Linked DNA regions of Desulfofalx alkaliphila DSM 12257. The protein of the gene in region 2 interacts with the protein of the main gene of each other region in a pairwise test. Links are inferred from orthologs where the notes say so. Each region holds a gene or a part of one and is shown on either strand. Other genes may lie near its edges.

Region 1 (6,624 bases), on a different replicon or contig from region 2:
CTCCAGAACACAGAATAAAACGAGGTACCTTAACCCACACCTATCACTGCCTGTCATTCAGGCGTATAGGCCTATGAGCACAAATCACCTCCCCATTTATATTGGAAACACCCCTCCTAAAAATAACACACAAAATAATAATTTCCAAGTATCAGGCCTTAAAGTATCTCTCTAGGGGCCAAGCTTGACAGCAGGGGTATTATCCTTGCACTATATTATAGCATAGAAGCACTTTATTTCACAAGAAGACAAAACAAATTCTACTCAGCTTTTACACTGAGTTGAAAGGTGTCGAAAAAATTCGTTTATGAGCTTGTTTTCACTAAATATTAGAAGTTTGCCTGTCTGCTTGTGAAAGTTATTATTATTTTAATCTATCTTCTTTCTCCTAAAACTTGGGCCAGTTCACAAAGGGCGCGAATAATCGCGCCCCTAAAAAACTGAATTAACTTTGCTGCCAATGAGCACCTAGGTGGTTGGCTACCAAATTGCTGCCAGCGTCAATGAGAGAACTGCAAAGATAATGCTAAAAGCCACTGTGAGCTTGCCCAGCTTCTCATCCAAGCCTTTGGTTCTTCCAAACATCTGCTCAGCACCCCCGGCAATAGCCCCTGACAAGCCCGCACTTTTACCGGACTGCAGTAAAACAGTAGCAATAACTCCAAGGGCCAGTAGTATTTGGAGACCGATTATTATTCCCTTTAGCAATGGTTTCACCACCTTAGTAAAGTATAGTTTACCAAAGACAATTATATCATAAGGTAAAATACCACACAATCAAACCGACAAAAAAGTCACAGGCCCACTGTACCCGCCCGGTAGGCAGGTCCGATATACAAACCGCCACAAAGGCCGGCTAACCTAGATTATAAAATACCTTTTTCCCTTTAAACCGGGCAAAGCGGTCCAGTTCTTCTTCTATACGCAGCAGCTGGTTGTACTTGGCCACCCGATCCGTTCTTGATGGGGCACCGGTTTTAATTTGACCGGCGTTGGTTGCCACCACCAAATCAGCAATGGTGGTATCCTCTGTCTCACCGGAACGGTGGGACACAACCGCCGTATAGCCTGCCCGCTTGGCCATTTCAATGCAGTCCAAGGTTTCCGTCAAAGTACCAATTTGATTTACTTTAATCAAGATGGAGTTTGCCACTCCGGATGTGATGCCTTGTTCCAGACGCTCGGTGTTGGTAACAAAGAGGTCATCCCCCACCAGTTGAACCTTACTGCCCAAACGCTCGGTAAGTTGTTTCCAGCCGCCCCAATCATCCTCTGCCAAACCGTCTTCTATGGATATAATGGGGAATCTCTCCACCAGTTGGGCATAATAATCTATCATTTCGGCGGCCGTTCTGGTAACTCCTTCACCGGCCAGCACATATTTGCCGTCTTTATACAATTCAGTTGCCGCCACATCCAAGGCCAGCGCAACATCCAGCCCCGGTTTGTAGCCGGCAGCGGATATGGCCTCCACAATAACCTCCAGGGCCTCCTGGTTAGAACCCAGGTTGGGTGCAAAGCCGCCTTCATCCCCCACAGCAGTGTTTAAGCCCTTTTCCTTCAACACCTTTTTCAAGTTATGAAAAACCTCTGTGCCCATGCGCAGTGCCTCGTTAAAGTTTTTAGCACCCACCGGCATTACCATAAACTCTTGAATATCCACGTTATTGTCGGCATGCTCGCCGCCGTTTAAAATGTTCATCATGGGCACCGGCAATTCCTTGGCGTTTGTTCCGCCCAAATACTGGTAGAGGGGTAAGCCCAAAGATTCTGCCGCTGCCTTGGCCACCGCCAAGGAAACTCCCAAAATGGCGTTGGCACCCAATTTCCCCTTATTTGGTGTGCCGTCTAATTCAATCATCACCTGGTCAATGCCAATCTGGTCCAGGGCATCCATTTCCACTATTTCCGGGGCAATGATGCTGTTGACATTTTCTACGGCCTTGGTTACCCCTTTGCCCAGGTAAAGGTCGGCATCGCCATCCCGCAGTTCCACTGCTTCATAGGCACCGGTGGATGCCCCGGAAGGAACGGCAGCCCGTCCCAGGGTGCCGTCCTCTAAAATCACGTCCACTTCCACTGTGGGATTGCCCCGGGAATCCAGTATCTGCCGGGCATAGATATCTATAATGGTTGTTGACATTTTTACAACGCCTCCTTAGCAAGTGCAGTGTTATCTTATTTTAGAAAAATCTTCATACTACTTTTCTATCAACGAAGTGCCGGTCATTTCAAGGGGCTTATCAATATGTAATAATTCCAACAGAGTGGGGGCGATGTCTTCCAGTCGACCCTTTCTTAGTTTGGCGTGGCGCAGCTTGCCGTGGCCCACCAAGATCAGGGGCACCGGATCAGTGGTATGTGCGGTAAAGGGTTTGCCTTCCTCGTCCATCATATGCTCTGCATTGCCGTGATCGGCAGTGATTATTGCCACCCCACCGCGCTCTAAAATGGCATCCACCGCCCTACCCAAACAGCTGTCCACCGCATTAACGGCACAAACTGCCGCATCCATCACCCCGGTATGGCCCACCATGTCAGCATTGGCATAATTCATGATAATAACTTCAAACTTATCCTTCTCAAGTTGTTCAATTAATGCATCTGTAACTTCAAAGGCGCTCATCTCGGGTTTTAAGTCGTAAGTGGCCACCTTGGGCGACGGAATGAGCACTCGCTCCTCACCGGGGTTGGGCTTTTCTACCCCACCGTTGAAGAAAAAGGTAACGTGGGCATATTTCTCCGTTTCGGCAAGGCGCAGCTGCCTAATACCGTTATTACTCAGTACCTCCCCCAAGGTGTTTTTAAGCATTTGGGGCTTAAATGCCACCGGTGCTTCAATTGTTTTATCATAAAGGGTCATACAAGTAAAGTGCACCCTGGGATGGGCAGCGGGGCGCTTAAAGGCTGTAAAATCTTTGTCCACAAAGGCCCTGGTAATTTGGCGGGCCCGATCAGGCCTAAAGTTGAAAAATATGACGGCGTCACCGTCCACCACAGTGGCCAGGGGCTTTCCGTCGTCATTTACAATCACTGTGGGCTGCACAAACTCGTCAGTTTCCCCACGCCGGTAAGCTTCCTGTAAGGCCTCTTCGGCCCTTTCTGCCTTATACCCCTCCCCCGTCACCATGGCCCGGTAAGCCTTTTCGGTTCTTTCCCAGCGTTTATCCCGATCCATGGCGTAGTAGCGGCCCATTACGGTGACAATTTTACCTATATCCAGGGCAGCACACCTTTGCTCCAAGGCTTCAATATATTCCAAGGCATTGGCCGGGGGTACATCACGGCCGTCTAAAAAGGCATGTATATATACCTGTTTTATCTTTTCCTCTTTAGCCAATTTCAACAGGCCAAACAAATGCTCTATATGGCTGTGCACACCCCCGTCAGACAGCAATCCCATCAGATGCAGGCCGCCGTTATTCTCCTTAGCATAATTCACAGCCGCTAAAAGCTCTTCGTTTGTAAAAAAACTTTCGTCCCGAATGGCTTTAGTAATGCGGGTTAAATCTTGGTAGACCACCCTGCCGGCTCCAATGTTCAGGTGGCCCACCTCAGAGTTGCCCATCTGGCCGGCAGGCAGTCCCACATCTTCACCGGAGGCACTGAGTAAGGTATGGGGGTATTTCTTTAATAACTTATCAATATTAGGTGTTTGGGCTTGGCAAATGGCATTTCCGCTTTCTTGGGAGTTTATACCCCAACCGTCCAGAATAATTAACGCCGTGGGTTTAACCTGCGCTGTCAAAAATATCTACCCCCCATTAGGCCCCGGCCGCTCCTTTAACAATGCCCCCAAAGCTTTCCGGTTCCAGGCTGGCTCCGCCCACCAGTGCACCGTCAATATCCGGCTGCTGCATCAAACCCACAATATTGGCCGGCTTTACACTGCCGCCATACTGTATTCTCACCCGGTCAGCACTGTCTTGGGCCAGCTCCTTTATTACACTGCGGATATAAGCAATTACCCCCTGGGCGTCTTCCTCCGAAGCAGTCTTACCGGTACCGATGGCCCACACCGGCTCATAGGCTATCACCAAGCCGGCCACAGTTGCAGCATCAAGCCCCTTGAGCGCTCCTTCCACCTGGGTGCGAACCACCTTCTCAGTGATGCCCTGCTCCCTCTCATCTAAAGTTTCACCCACACATATTATCGGCACCATGCCCTCGTTCAATACAGCCTTAACCCTTTTATTTACCGTCTCATCGGTTTCACCAAAGTACTGGCGGCGTTCAGAGTGGCCCACAATTACGTATTTGCAGCCCACTTCCTTTAACATTCCCGGCGAAATTTCACCGGTAAAGGCCCCCTTTTCTTCCCAATACACATTCTGGGCCCCCACTGCAATATTAGTCCCCTCTGCGGCTTCCACCACCGCTGCCAGGGCTGTAAAGGGCGGACACAGCACCACCTCAACCTGGGAATTAGCAACCATATCTGCCAAGGCCTTGGTAAAATCCTTGGCCTCCTGCACCGTTTTATGCATCTTCCAGTTTCCGGCAATAATTGGCTTGCGCAATAAAAATACCTCCCCTCTTAGGAACAGGCTTCGGTTTTTAAAACCGAAGCCTGACAGTGCAAACCAGGGGCGGGTTTCTTTGCCCGCCCCTGCAAAAACTCAACATCACAATGAGTGGTTACTTATCCAGTAGGGCCACCACTCCCGGCAATTCTTTACCCTCTAAAAACTCCAAGGAGGCTCCGCCCCCGGTGGAAATATGACTGATTTGCTCGGCTACGCCGGTTTTCTTAATGGCAGCGGCCGAATCTCCGCCACCCACCACACTGATGGCATTGGATTTGGCCAGTACCCTGGCCACTGCCTCGGTACCCTTGGCAAAGGCATCCTGCTCAAAGACCCCCATGGGGCCGTTCCATACCACGGTACCGGCCTCCGACACCACCTGGGCAAAATGCTCTGCACTGCGGGGACCGATATCCAATATCATTTGGTCATCGGGTACAGCATCCACAGCCACAAGGGTGCTCCGGTCGCCGGATTCCGGCGACGGTGCCACCACCACATCAAGGGGCAGCAATAAATCCACCTTGCTTGCCGATGCCTTTTGCAGCAGTTCCTTGGCCAGCTCTATTTTATCCTCTTCCAACAGTGATTTACCCACCTTAAGACCTTTAGCCTTTAAAAAGGTATTGGCCATGCCGCCGCCTATAATCAAGGTGTTTACCTTACCCAGTAAGTTTTCAATAACACCTATTTTATCAGACACCTTTGCACCGCCAATAATGGCCACGAAGGGACGCCGGGGGGAAGACAGGGCCTGCCCCAACATTTCCAGTTCCCTTTGCATTAAATAACCGGCCACCGCAGGCAGGTGTTGGGCCACCCCGGCGGTGGATGCATGGGCCCGGTGGGCAGTCCCAAAGGCATCGCTTACAAACACATCGGCCAGCTGTGCCAAATCTTTAGCAAATTGAGCATCGTTTTTTGTTTCTTGCTCATAAAAGCGCAGGTTTTCCAGCAGCAGCACATCACCCTGCTGCATTTCACTGACGGCCTTTTGCGGCTGTTCACCAATGCAGTCGTCAACCTTAATTACTTTTTTACCCAAGAGCTCAGAGAGCCTTACAGCCACCGGGTTAAGGCGAAATTCATCCTTTACCTGGCCCTTGGGCCGGCCAAGGTGCGACATCAAAATAACCTTGGCCTTTTGCTCTATCAAATACTTAATGGTGGGTAAGGCCGCCCGGATGCGAGTGTCGTCAGTAATAAGGCCCTCTTTTAAAGGTACGTTGAAATCCACCCGCACCAGCACCCGCTTACCGCTAACATCAATATCTTCAATGGTTTTCTTTAGCACCTTTATCACCTACAGTTACGGTTCACCGGGAACCGGCGATTATTAGGTTTATTAATTCAAGATTAATTCTACAGCCCTTTTTCCGCAATGTAGCGCACCAAATCCAGCACCCGGCAAGAATAGCCCCACTCGTTATCATACCAGGCAACAACCTTAGCCATATTGCCGTCCATAACCATGGTAGACAAGCCGTCCACAATAGAAGAATGGGGGTCACCGTTATAGTCGCTGGATACCAGGGGCAAATCACTAAAATGCAGTATGCCCTTCATTTCGTTTTCTGCCGCAGCCTTTAGGGCCTCATTTAATTCTTCAACGGTGGTTGACTTTTTCAATTCCACAGTAAGGTCTACCACAGACACGTTGGGTGTGGGCACCCGCATGGCAAAACCGTTTAACTTTCCTTCTAACTCCGGCAACACCAGGGCCACAGCTTTAGCCGCACCGGTGGAGGTGGGAATGATAGACATGGCGGCGGCCCTTGCCCGGCGCAAGTCCCTGTGGGGCAAGTCTAAAATTTGCTGGTCATTGGTATAGGAGTGCACCGTTGTCATTAAACCCTTTACCACTCCAAATTTATCATTAATCACCTTGGCCACCGGAGCCAAACAGTTGGTGGTACAAGAGGCGTTAGATACAATATGGTGGTTTGCCGCATCATAGCTTTCATGGTTAACACCCATCACAATGGTTGCGTCAGGACCTTTGGCAGGGGCACTGATAACCACCTTTTTAGCTCCCGCCCTCAGGTGTTTAGCGGCGTCATCGCGCTTGGTAAAGCGTCCGGTGGACTCAATAACGATA
Region 2 (6,751 bases):
GTTTAGTCTCTTTGAGGTCCAATGTAACTAAGGTTGCAATGTGTTCTTCACCGCCATAGACACCCTTAGGATCATCCAAGTACTTCAAATCAAACTTGGCAAACTTCCAGTGGGGAGTCCAGCCGGTAACTGCAATATATTGGTTATCATTAATTGCTCTCTGTAATGATGCAGCCATGGCAGCACTACTGCTGTCCATTAAGGTAAAGTTATCAAGACCATATTCTTCAATGGCAGCTTCAGTGGCATTCATAACCCCTGCACCGGGTTCAATGCCAATAATTTGGCCGTTGAACCGGTCTGCTATTTCATTCATTTCTTCAATGGAATCAATTTCCACATAGGCGGGCACTACCAAACCGATTTTGGCACCGTCTAGGTTAGCTCCCAAGTTCTCCACATCATCTTTAACCCTATCCAGGTACTCTCCGTGGGTAACCGGCAGCCAAGATGACACAATGGCGTCAAAATCCCCCCGGCTCAAGCCGGTGTACATCAATGCAGCATCCACCGGAACGGTTTCCACCTCATAACCCATTTTGCTCTCCAGTACTTCTTTAACCACGTGTGTGCTGGCAATTTCAGAATCCCACTCTACATATCCCAACACAACTGTGCCTGCATCCTGTGCTTGCTGTGCCGCAGGGTCCTGTTCTCCCCCGCCGCCTGTACAACCCGCCAATGCTAGGCTCAAAATGACAAGCATGGCAAGCAGTACACTGGCTTTACTAAATCTTTTCACCTTTTCTCCCCCTTATTTATTTGTTTTGTTATTAAACCCAATTTTTTGGGTAATGCGGTCAAGGATGATAGCTATAATTACAATTGATAGCCCGGCTTCAAAGGCCAACCCCACATCCAAACGTTGAATTCCCCGGAGCACCATACCGCCTAAGCCACCCACACCAACCATAGCTGCAATTACCACCATTGATAAGGCCAACAGTATGCATTGGTTTACACCGGCCATAATGGTGGGCATGGCCAAGGGTAATTGTACCTTAAACAGTTTCTGACTTTCGGTGGCCCCAAAGGCTTCAGCAGCTTCTATCAAATCTTCAGGGACTTGTCTAATACCCAAGCCGGTGAGCCTAATGGCCGGAGGCATTGCAAACACAACGGTAGCAATTAAGCCCGGCACTTCTCCGATGGCAAAGAGTATTACCACCGGCACTAAATATACAAAGGGCGGCATTGTCTGCATAAAATCCAAGATGGGCATGACCACCCTATGGGCCATCTGGTAACGGGCAGTGAGAATTCCCAAGGGTATGCTGATAATTAAAGCAAAGAGTGTGGCTATTAATACCAAGGCTATGGTATCCATTGCCGGTTTCCACATACCCATATTTAGAATTAACAGTAAACCAAGGGCGGACCCAATGGCTACCCTGTTACCGGCAAGCCGCCATGCAATGGCAGATACAATTACGATAAAGAGCAAGGGCGACATCATATTCAGCAAATCTGCAAAATTGCCCACCAGCGCTTTAATGACTATTGTTATAAAATCAAATAGCCAGCCCAGATAGGTTTCAGCAGCGTCCACCAACAATTCCGCACCGGCACCAATGGGAAGTTTAGGCAATTCCATTTTATTCGCCCCCCTTCTTCATCATGCCGGCCAGCACCGCGCCCCGTACCAGTACACCTCTTAATTTGTCCTGTTCATCAACCACGGCCACAGGGTATTTTGAGTCTGCCATCAATGGAATAATTTCATTCACATGGGCTTCCAAATTTACCTTTGGGACATCAGTTATTACCAGCCGATTAATATCATTGTAACCGTTTACCACCGCGTCAACACAGCAGTCCGCAGTTACAATACCCAAGAGCTTTCTGTCCCGGGTAGTTACAAAAATACTGGATAAACCGTGCTCCTTCATTAGGCGCAATGCCAAGCGAGGGCCGTCCTTTATGGTAATCACCACCTGTGGGCTCTTCATAATGCCCTCAGCGGTAAGTACCTTGGTCATGTCCACATCTTCTACAAAGCGTTCAACGTAATCATTGGCAGGGTTTGTTAATATTTCTTCAGGTGTGCCTATTTGCACAATGGCACCGTCCTTCATTAGGGCAATGCGGTCACCAATTTTAAGGGCCTCATCCAAATCGTGGGTTACAAATATGATAGTCTTGTTCATCTGGCTTTGAATGGACAAGAGTTCGTCTTGCATTTCTTTACGAATTAAGGGATCCAAGGCACTAAAGGCTTCATCCATTAGCAGTATATCCGGATCGCTGGATAGGGCCCTGGCCAAGCCTACCCGCTGCTGCATCCCACCGGAGAGTTGACTTGGCATAGACTTCTCATAACCCTTTAAACCAACCAACTCCAATGCCCGTTGGGCCTTGTCAAATCTTTCTTGCTCATCAATGCCTTGTATTTCTAAGCCAAAGGCAGCGTTTTCCAATACGGTACGATGTGGGAACAGGGCAAACTTTTGAAACACCATCCCTAACTTCCGCCGTCTAATGTTGCGTAATGACTCTTCATTTACCTTAGTTATATCTTCCCCGTCAATATAAACTTCGCCTCCGGTAGGGTCAATCAATCGATTCAAACAACGTAGCAGCGTTGATTTGCCGCTACCGGATAAACCCATCAGCACAAAGGTTTCCCCAGCTTCCACATCAAAATTTATATTATATACTCCCACTGTTTGTTTGGTTTTTGCCAAGATTTCATCTTTATCTATACCCTGCTGCAGCAACTTTAATGCCCTGTCAGGGTTGTCGCCAAATATTTTCACTAAATTTTTAACCTCTATCTTCTTCATTAATTACAACCTTCTTTCGTAAATTGCTGAGGTTACAAAAACAGTTTATTATCACCGCCCGGTATATAATCTATATTGTAAGCCCATACCCTAGTTTTATCCGATAATTTCAACTTAAAAAATAAAAGGGTTATAAATTAACCCCATAACAAAATTATTCCATTTTGTTATGATTATAACAGTAGGTCACTTGGTTTGTCTAGGAACAATATAACAATAAGAAACGGGATAAGCTAATCTTATCCCGTTCACTTAAAATAATTACTTGATATTCACTTATTTGTTTGTTTCCTCATCTTTTTTAAAGGTTTCAGTACCCGACGCACCACATGCAGGGCATTTTCTTGGCTTGCAGCGACCCTCTTTTTTCTCACCGCACTGGGTGCAGATCCATGTTGCCATTATTTATCACCTCCTAAAGCGGCCTTGCGTAATGCTTGTACCGCATGCTCCCTATCATTGCTGTTAAAGATAGCTGAGCCTGCCACCAATACCTTGGCACCACACTCTACAACCTTTCCGGCTGTTTCTATGTTAATACCGCCGTCCACTTGTATTTCAGTGTTTAGGCCTGTATTAGCTATTAATTCCCGTACTTGCTTAATTTTAGGCAGCACCTGGGGAATAAATTTTTGCCCACCAAAGCCAGGGTTAACTGTCATTAATAACACCAAATCCACCAGTGGCAGTACATGTTCCACAGCACTTATCGGAGTAGCCGGATTTAGTGCCACCCCGGCTTTAACACCCAATTCTTTAATTTGTGTTACTACCCGGTGAAGGTGAGTGCATGCTTCCACGTGCACCGTTACCAAGTCAGCACCGGCTTCCACAAAGTCCGCCAGGTATTTGTCCGGTTGTGCAATCATCAGGTGCACATCAAAAAACATTTTTGAATGGGGTCTTAGCGCCTGTACCACCAATGGGCCAATGGTTATATTAGGTACGAAATGTCCGTCCATCACATCAAGGTGCAAATATTCAGCACCTGCTCGCTCCACAGTGTTCACCTCTTGGGCCAGGCGGGCAAAATCTGCCGACAATATTGATGGGGCCAACTTTATCATACTAATATCTCCTCTCCCGTTCTGTTAACTCGTTTAAAAATTGTAAATAGTTATTATATCTTCCGGCATCAATTTCCCCCAGGTCCACTGCCTTTTTAATTGCACATTGGGGTTCCATGTTATGGGTACAGCTGGTAAAACGGCATTTCCCTTGAAACTTTGCCAGTTCAGGAAAGTAATGCATCAGTTCCGCTGCCGGTATTTCAGGTAGATTGAGGTTTGAAAAACCCGGTGTGTCCACCACCAGGCCGCCGTTTATTGGTAATAACTCAACATGCCGTGTGGTATGCCTACCCCGCTTTAATTTTTCGCTTATTTCCCCTGTTTTTAATTTAAGCCCCGGTTTAATGGAATTTAACAAACTTGATTTACCCACCCCCGACGGGCCTGCAAAAACAGAAATCTTACCCCTCAACTCTGCCCTCAGTTCATCTAAGCCGGTATTATACTTAGTACTGGTATAAAATACCCCATAGCCAATTCTCCGATATAGGTCTAACCATTCCGGTTCTTGCTCCCCTAATAAATCAGCCTTATTTAAACATATTACCGGCTTTACCCCCGAGCTTTCAGCCAGTACCAAAAACCGATCCAAGAGGCTTAAATTCGGTTCCGGGTGAGCAACGGCAAAGGTAATTACCCCCTGATCCACATTGGCCACCGGTGGGCGCAACAATTCATTGCGTCTATTTAGCACCTCATAAACTACGCCGGTATTTTTCTCTGCCGGTTTTAAGCGCACCCGGTCGCCCACCAAAACCTTTTGTTTGTCATAACGAAACTTGCCCCTTAAACGGCAAATCCACTGGGCATCACCGTCCTGCACATAATAATATCCACTATATGCTTTGACAACTATGCCTTCAATCATACAAACCCCCCAAAGAAAAGCTTAAATTATGGGGATTGATCAAACTTTAATTCCCCGTCAATATATACCCGAATGACAGCATTTCCATAATACTCCACAGGCTCCACAACAATTTCACCGGAAGAGCGCGTGGCAACATACACATCCCTGGTGCCACGGACATCCTCCACACTTATTCTCACTTCATGACTTTTTCCATCATCATCAATGGGCACGGTGACATTAACCGTTCTTTTTGCGGGGCCGGGCCCTTCACTTACCACAATTGACACTTCAGAACCTTCTCTTATTTCCGTACCGGATTCGGGAGTTTGTCTAATCACCTGGCCTTCGAGATACCTGTCACTGCGCTCTCCCTTTACAGGTTGAGCCAGCACCAAGTTATACTCAGCCAACCTTGCCCGGGCCGCATCAATGTTTAAGCCAATTAAATTAGGCACAGATTGGAAGTTAAACTCCGGACCCTTGCTTACTTTAAGCTCCACGGTAATACCCTTGGGGTGCTTACCGTGGGGTGGATCCTGACTGATCACGTAGCCCGCTTCTACATTTTCATCGAATACTTCATTTTCCTTATAATTAAAATCAGCATTGTGCAGCATTATTCGCGCGTCACTGATGGGCAGATTTGTCACATCGGGAAGTGTTTGCATTTCCGGACCCAAGCTGACGGTCATCTCTATGGCACGGCCCTTTTTCACCTTGGTACCCGGTGCTATACTCTGGGAAATAACAATCCCCTTCTCAACTGAGCTGCTATGTATTTCACGCTCCGTGGGCTCTAAGCCCTCCCCTGCCAATAAAATGCGCGCTTCTTCCACAGGTAAGCCTTCCACCTCGGGCACTGCCACTTCAGGTACATTTAGGTAATTAAAAAGTGCAAACAACATTCCGCCCAATAAGCTCAAAAGCAACAGACCCGCCAGTACGCTGATTTTGATTGCCTTTGCTTTTTTATCTTCTTTTTTGGACTTTATTTCTTCCTGCTCGGCCTTTATATTGCTTGGTAAAACTTGAGTGGCAAAGTCATCCTCCTGATCCGGAACAGCCCTTTGGCCATTTACAGCCCTCAGCAGTTCCGAACTGAACTCTTGGGCAGACCGGTACCGCTGATCAGGATTTTTTTCCATTGCCTTTAACACAACTCGTTCTAATTCCTTAGGTATATGTGGGTTTATTTCCCCAGGAAGTGGAGGCTGCTCTTGTATATGTTTTAATGCCACCGCCACCGGGCCGTCTCCTTTGAACGGTAGCTGTGAAGTAAGCATTTCATACAGCACCACACCAAGGGAGTAGATATCTGATTGCGGGCCGGGGGTTTCCCCCTTTGCCTGTTCCGGTGATATATAATGCACAGAGCCCATAATAGTTTGAGTATTTGTAATTGTGCCGGTGGTGGCTTCTAAAGCAATGCCAAAATCGGTAAGTTTTACCCGATGGTTAGGGGTAATTAAAATATTATGGGGCTTTACATCCCGGTGTACAATATTGTTTTCATGGGCATGCTGCAGGGCATCACAAATTTGCCGCACAATGCTTACTATTTCATGTATAGGCAGGTCGGGCTTGTCTTGAATAAAATTCTTTAAGTTGTCCCCATCTATATACTCCATTACCAGATAATGGGTATCTTCTTCCTGGCCAACATCATGAATGTTAACAATGTTAGAGTGAGAAAGGCTGGCCACAGCCTGTGCCTCTCGGCGAAAGCGACGGATAAAATCACTGTCAGATACAAACTCCGACCTTAACACCTTAATTGTAACCAAGCGATTTAAAAAAGTATCCTTAGCCTTGTAAACAACGGCCATCCCACCGCCGCCCAGTTGTTCCTGTATTTCATACCGGTTCCCCAATAGCTTACCGATCATTTTTTCTTCACCTCATCAATGCCTCAGATATCACTTTTTGTGCAATTGGTGCTGCCACCCTGCCACCTGAACCACCGTTTTCAATTATTACAGACACCGCAACCCTGGGCTGCTGAACCGGGGCAAAGCCTACAAACCAAGCATGGGAAGCACCATGGG

Evidence for each region.
Region 1: the proteins of rpe (region 2) and eno interact in binary tests that used the Escherichia coli proteins (3 or more experiments, as listed by UniProt). The link is inferred for Desulfofalx alkaliphila DSM 12257 from one-to-one orthologs.

The regions. Positions count from the first base shown.
Region 1 is NZ_JONT01000017.1:4,987-11,610, forward strand. Bases 1-2,796 are described here. They hold eno (phosphopyruvate hydratase), read right to left. Parts: upstream 2,144-2,796; coding sequence 857-2,143; downstream 1-856. Other genes in these bases: secG (preprotein translocase subunit SecG), read right to left, coding at 481-708; gpmI (2,3-bisphosphoglycerate-independent phosphoglycerate mutase), read right to left, coding at 2,201-2,796. In the rest of the region: more of gpmI, read right to left, coding at 2,797-3,748; tpiA (triose-phosphate isomerase), read right to left, coding at 3,765-4,520; BR02_RS0109885 (phosphoglycerate kinase), read right to left, coding at 4,639-5,820; gap (type I glyceraldehyde-3-phosphate dehydrogenase), read right to left, coding at 5,889-6,624. UniProt on the Escherichia coli protein: Catalyzes the reversible conversion of 2-phosphoglycerate (2-PG) into phosphoenolpyruvate (PEP). It is essential for the degradation of carbohydrates via glycolysis.
Region 2 is NZ_JONT01000013.1:83,632-90,382, reverse strand. Bases 2,018-4,940 are described here. They hold rpe (ribulose-phosphate 3-epimerase), read right to left. Parts: upstream 3,851-4,940; coding sequence 3,185-3,850; downstream 2,018-3,184. Other genes in these bases: pknB (Stk1 family PASTA domain-containing Ser/Thr kinase), read right to left, coding at 4,748-4,940; rsgA (ribosome small subunit-dependent GTPase A), read right to left, coding at 3,852-4,721; BR02_RS16000 (RCKP-type rubredoxin-like domain-containing protein), read right to left, coding at 3,060-3,185; BR02_RS0108640 (quaternary amine ABC transporter ATP-binding protein), read right to left, coding at 2,018-2,783. Outside these bases: BR02_RS0108650 (glycine betaine ABC transporter substrate-binding protein), read right to left, coding at 1-742; BR02_RS0108645 (ABC transporter permease), read right to left, coding at 755-1,594; more of BR02_RS0108640, read right to left, coding at 1,596-2,017; more of pknB, read right to left, coding at 4,941-6,592; BR02_RS0108615 (peptidoglycan D,D-transpeptidase FtsI family protein), read right to left, coding at 6,600-6,751. UniProt on the Escherichia coli protein: Catalyzes the reversible epimerization of D-ribulose 5-phosphate to D-xylulose 5-phosphate.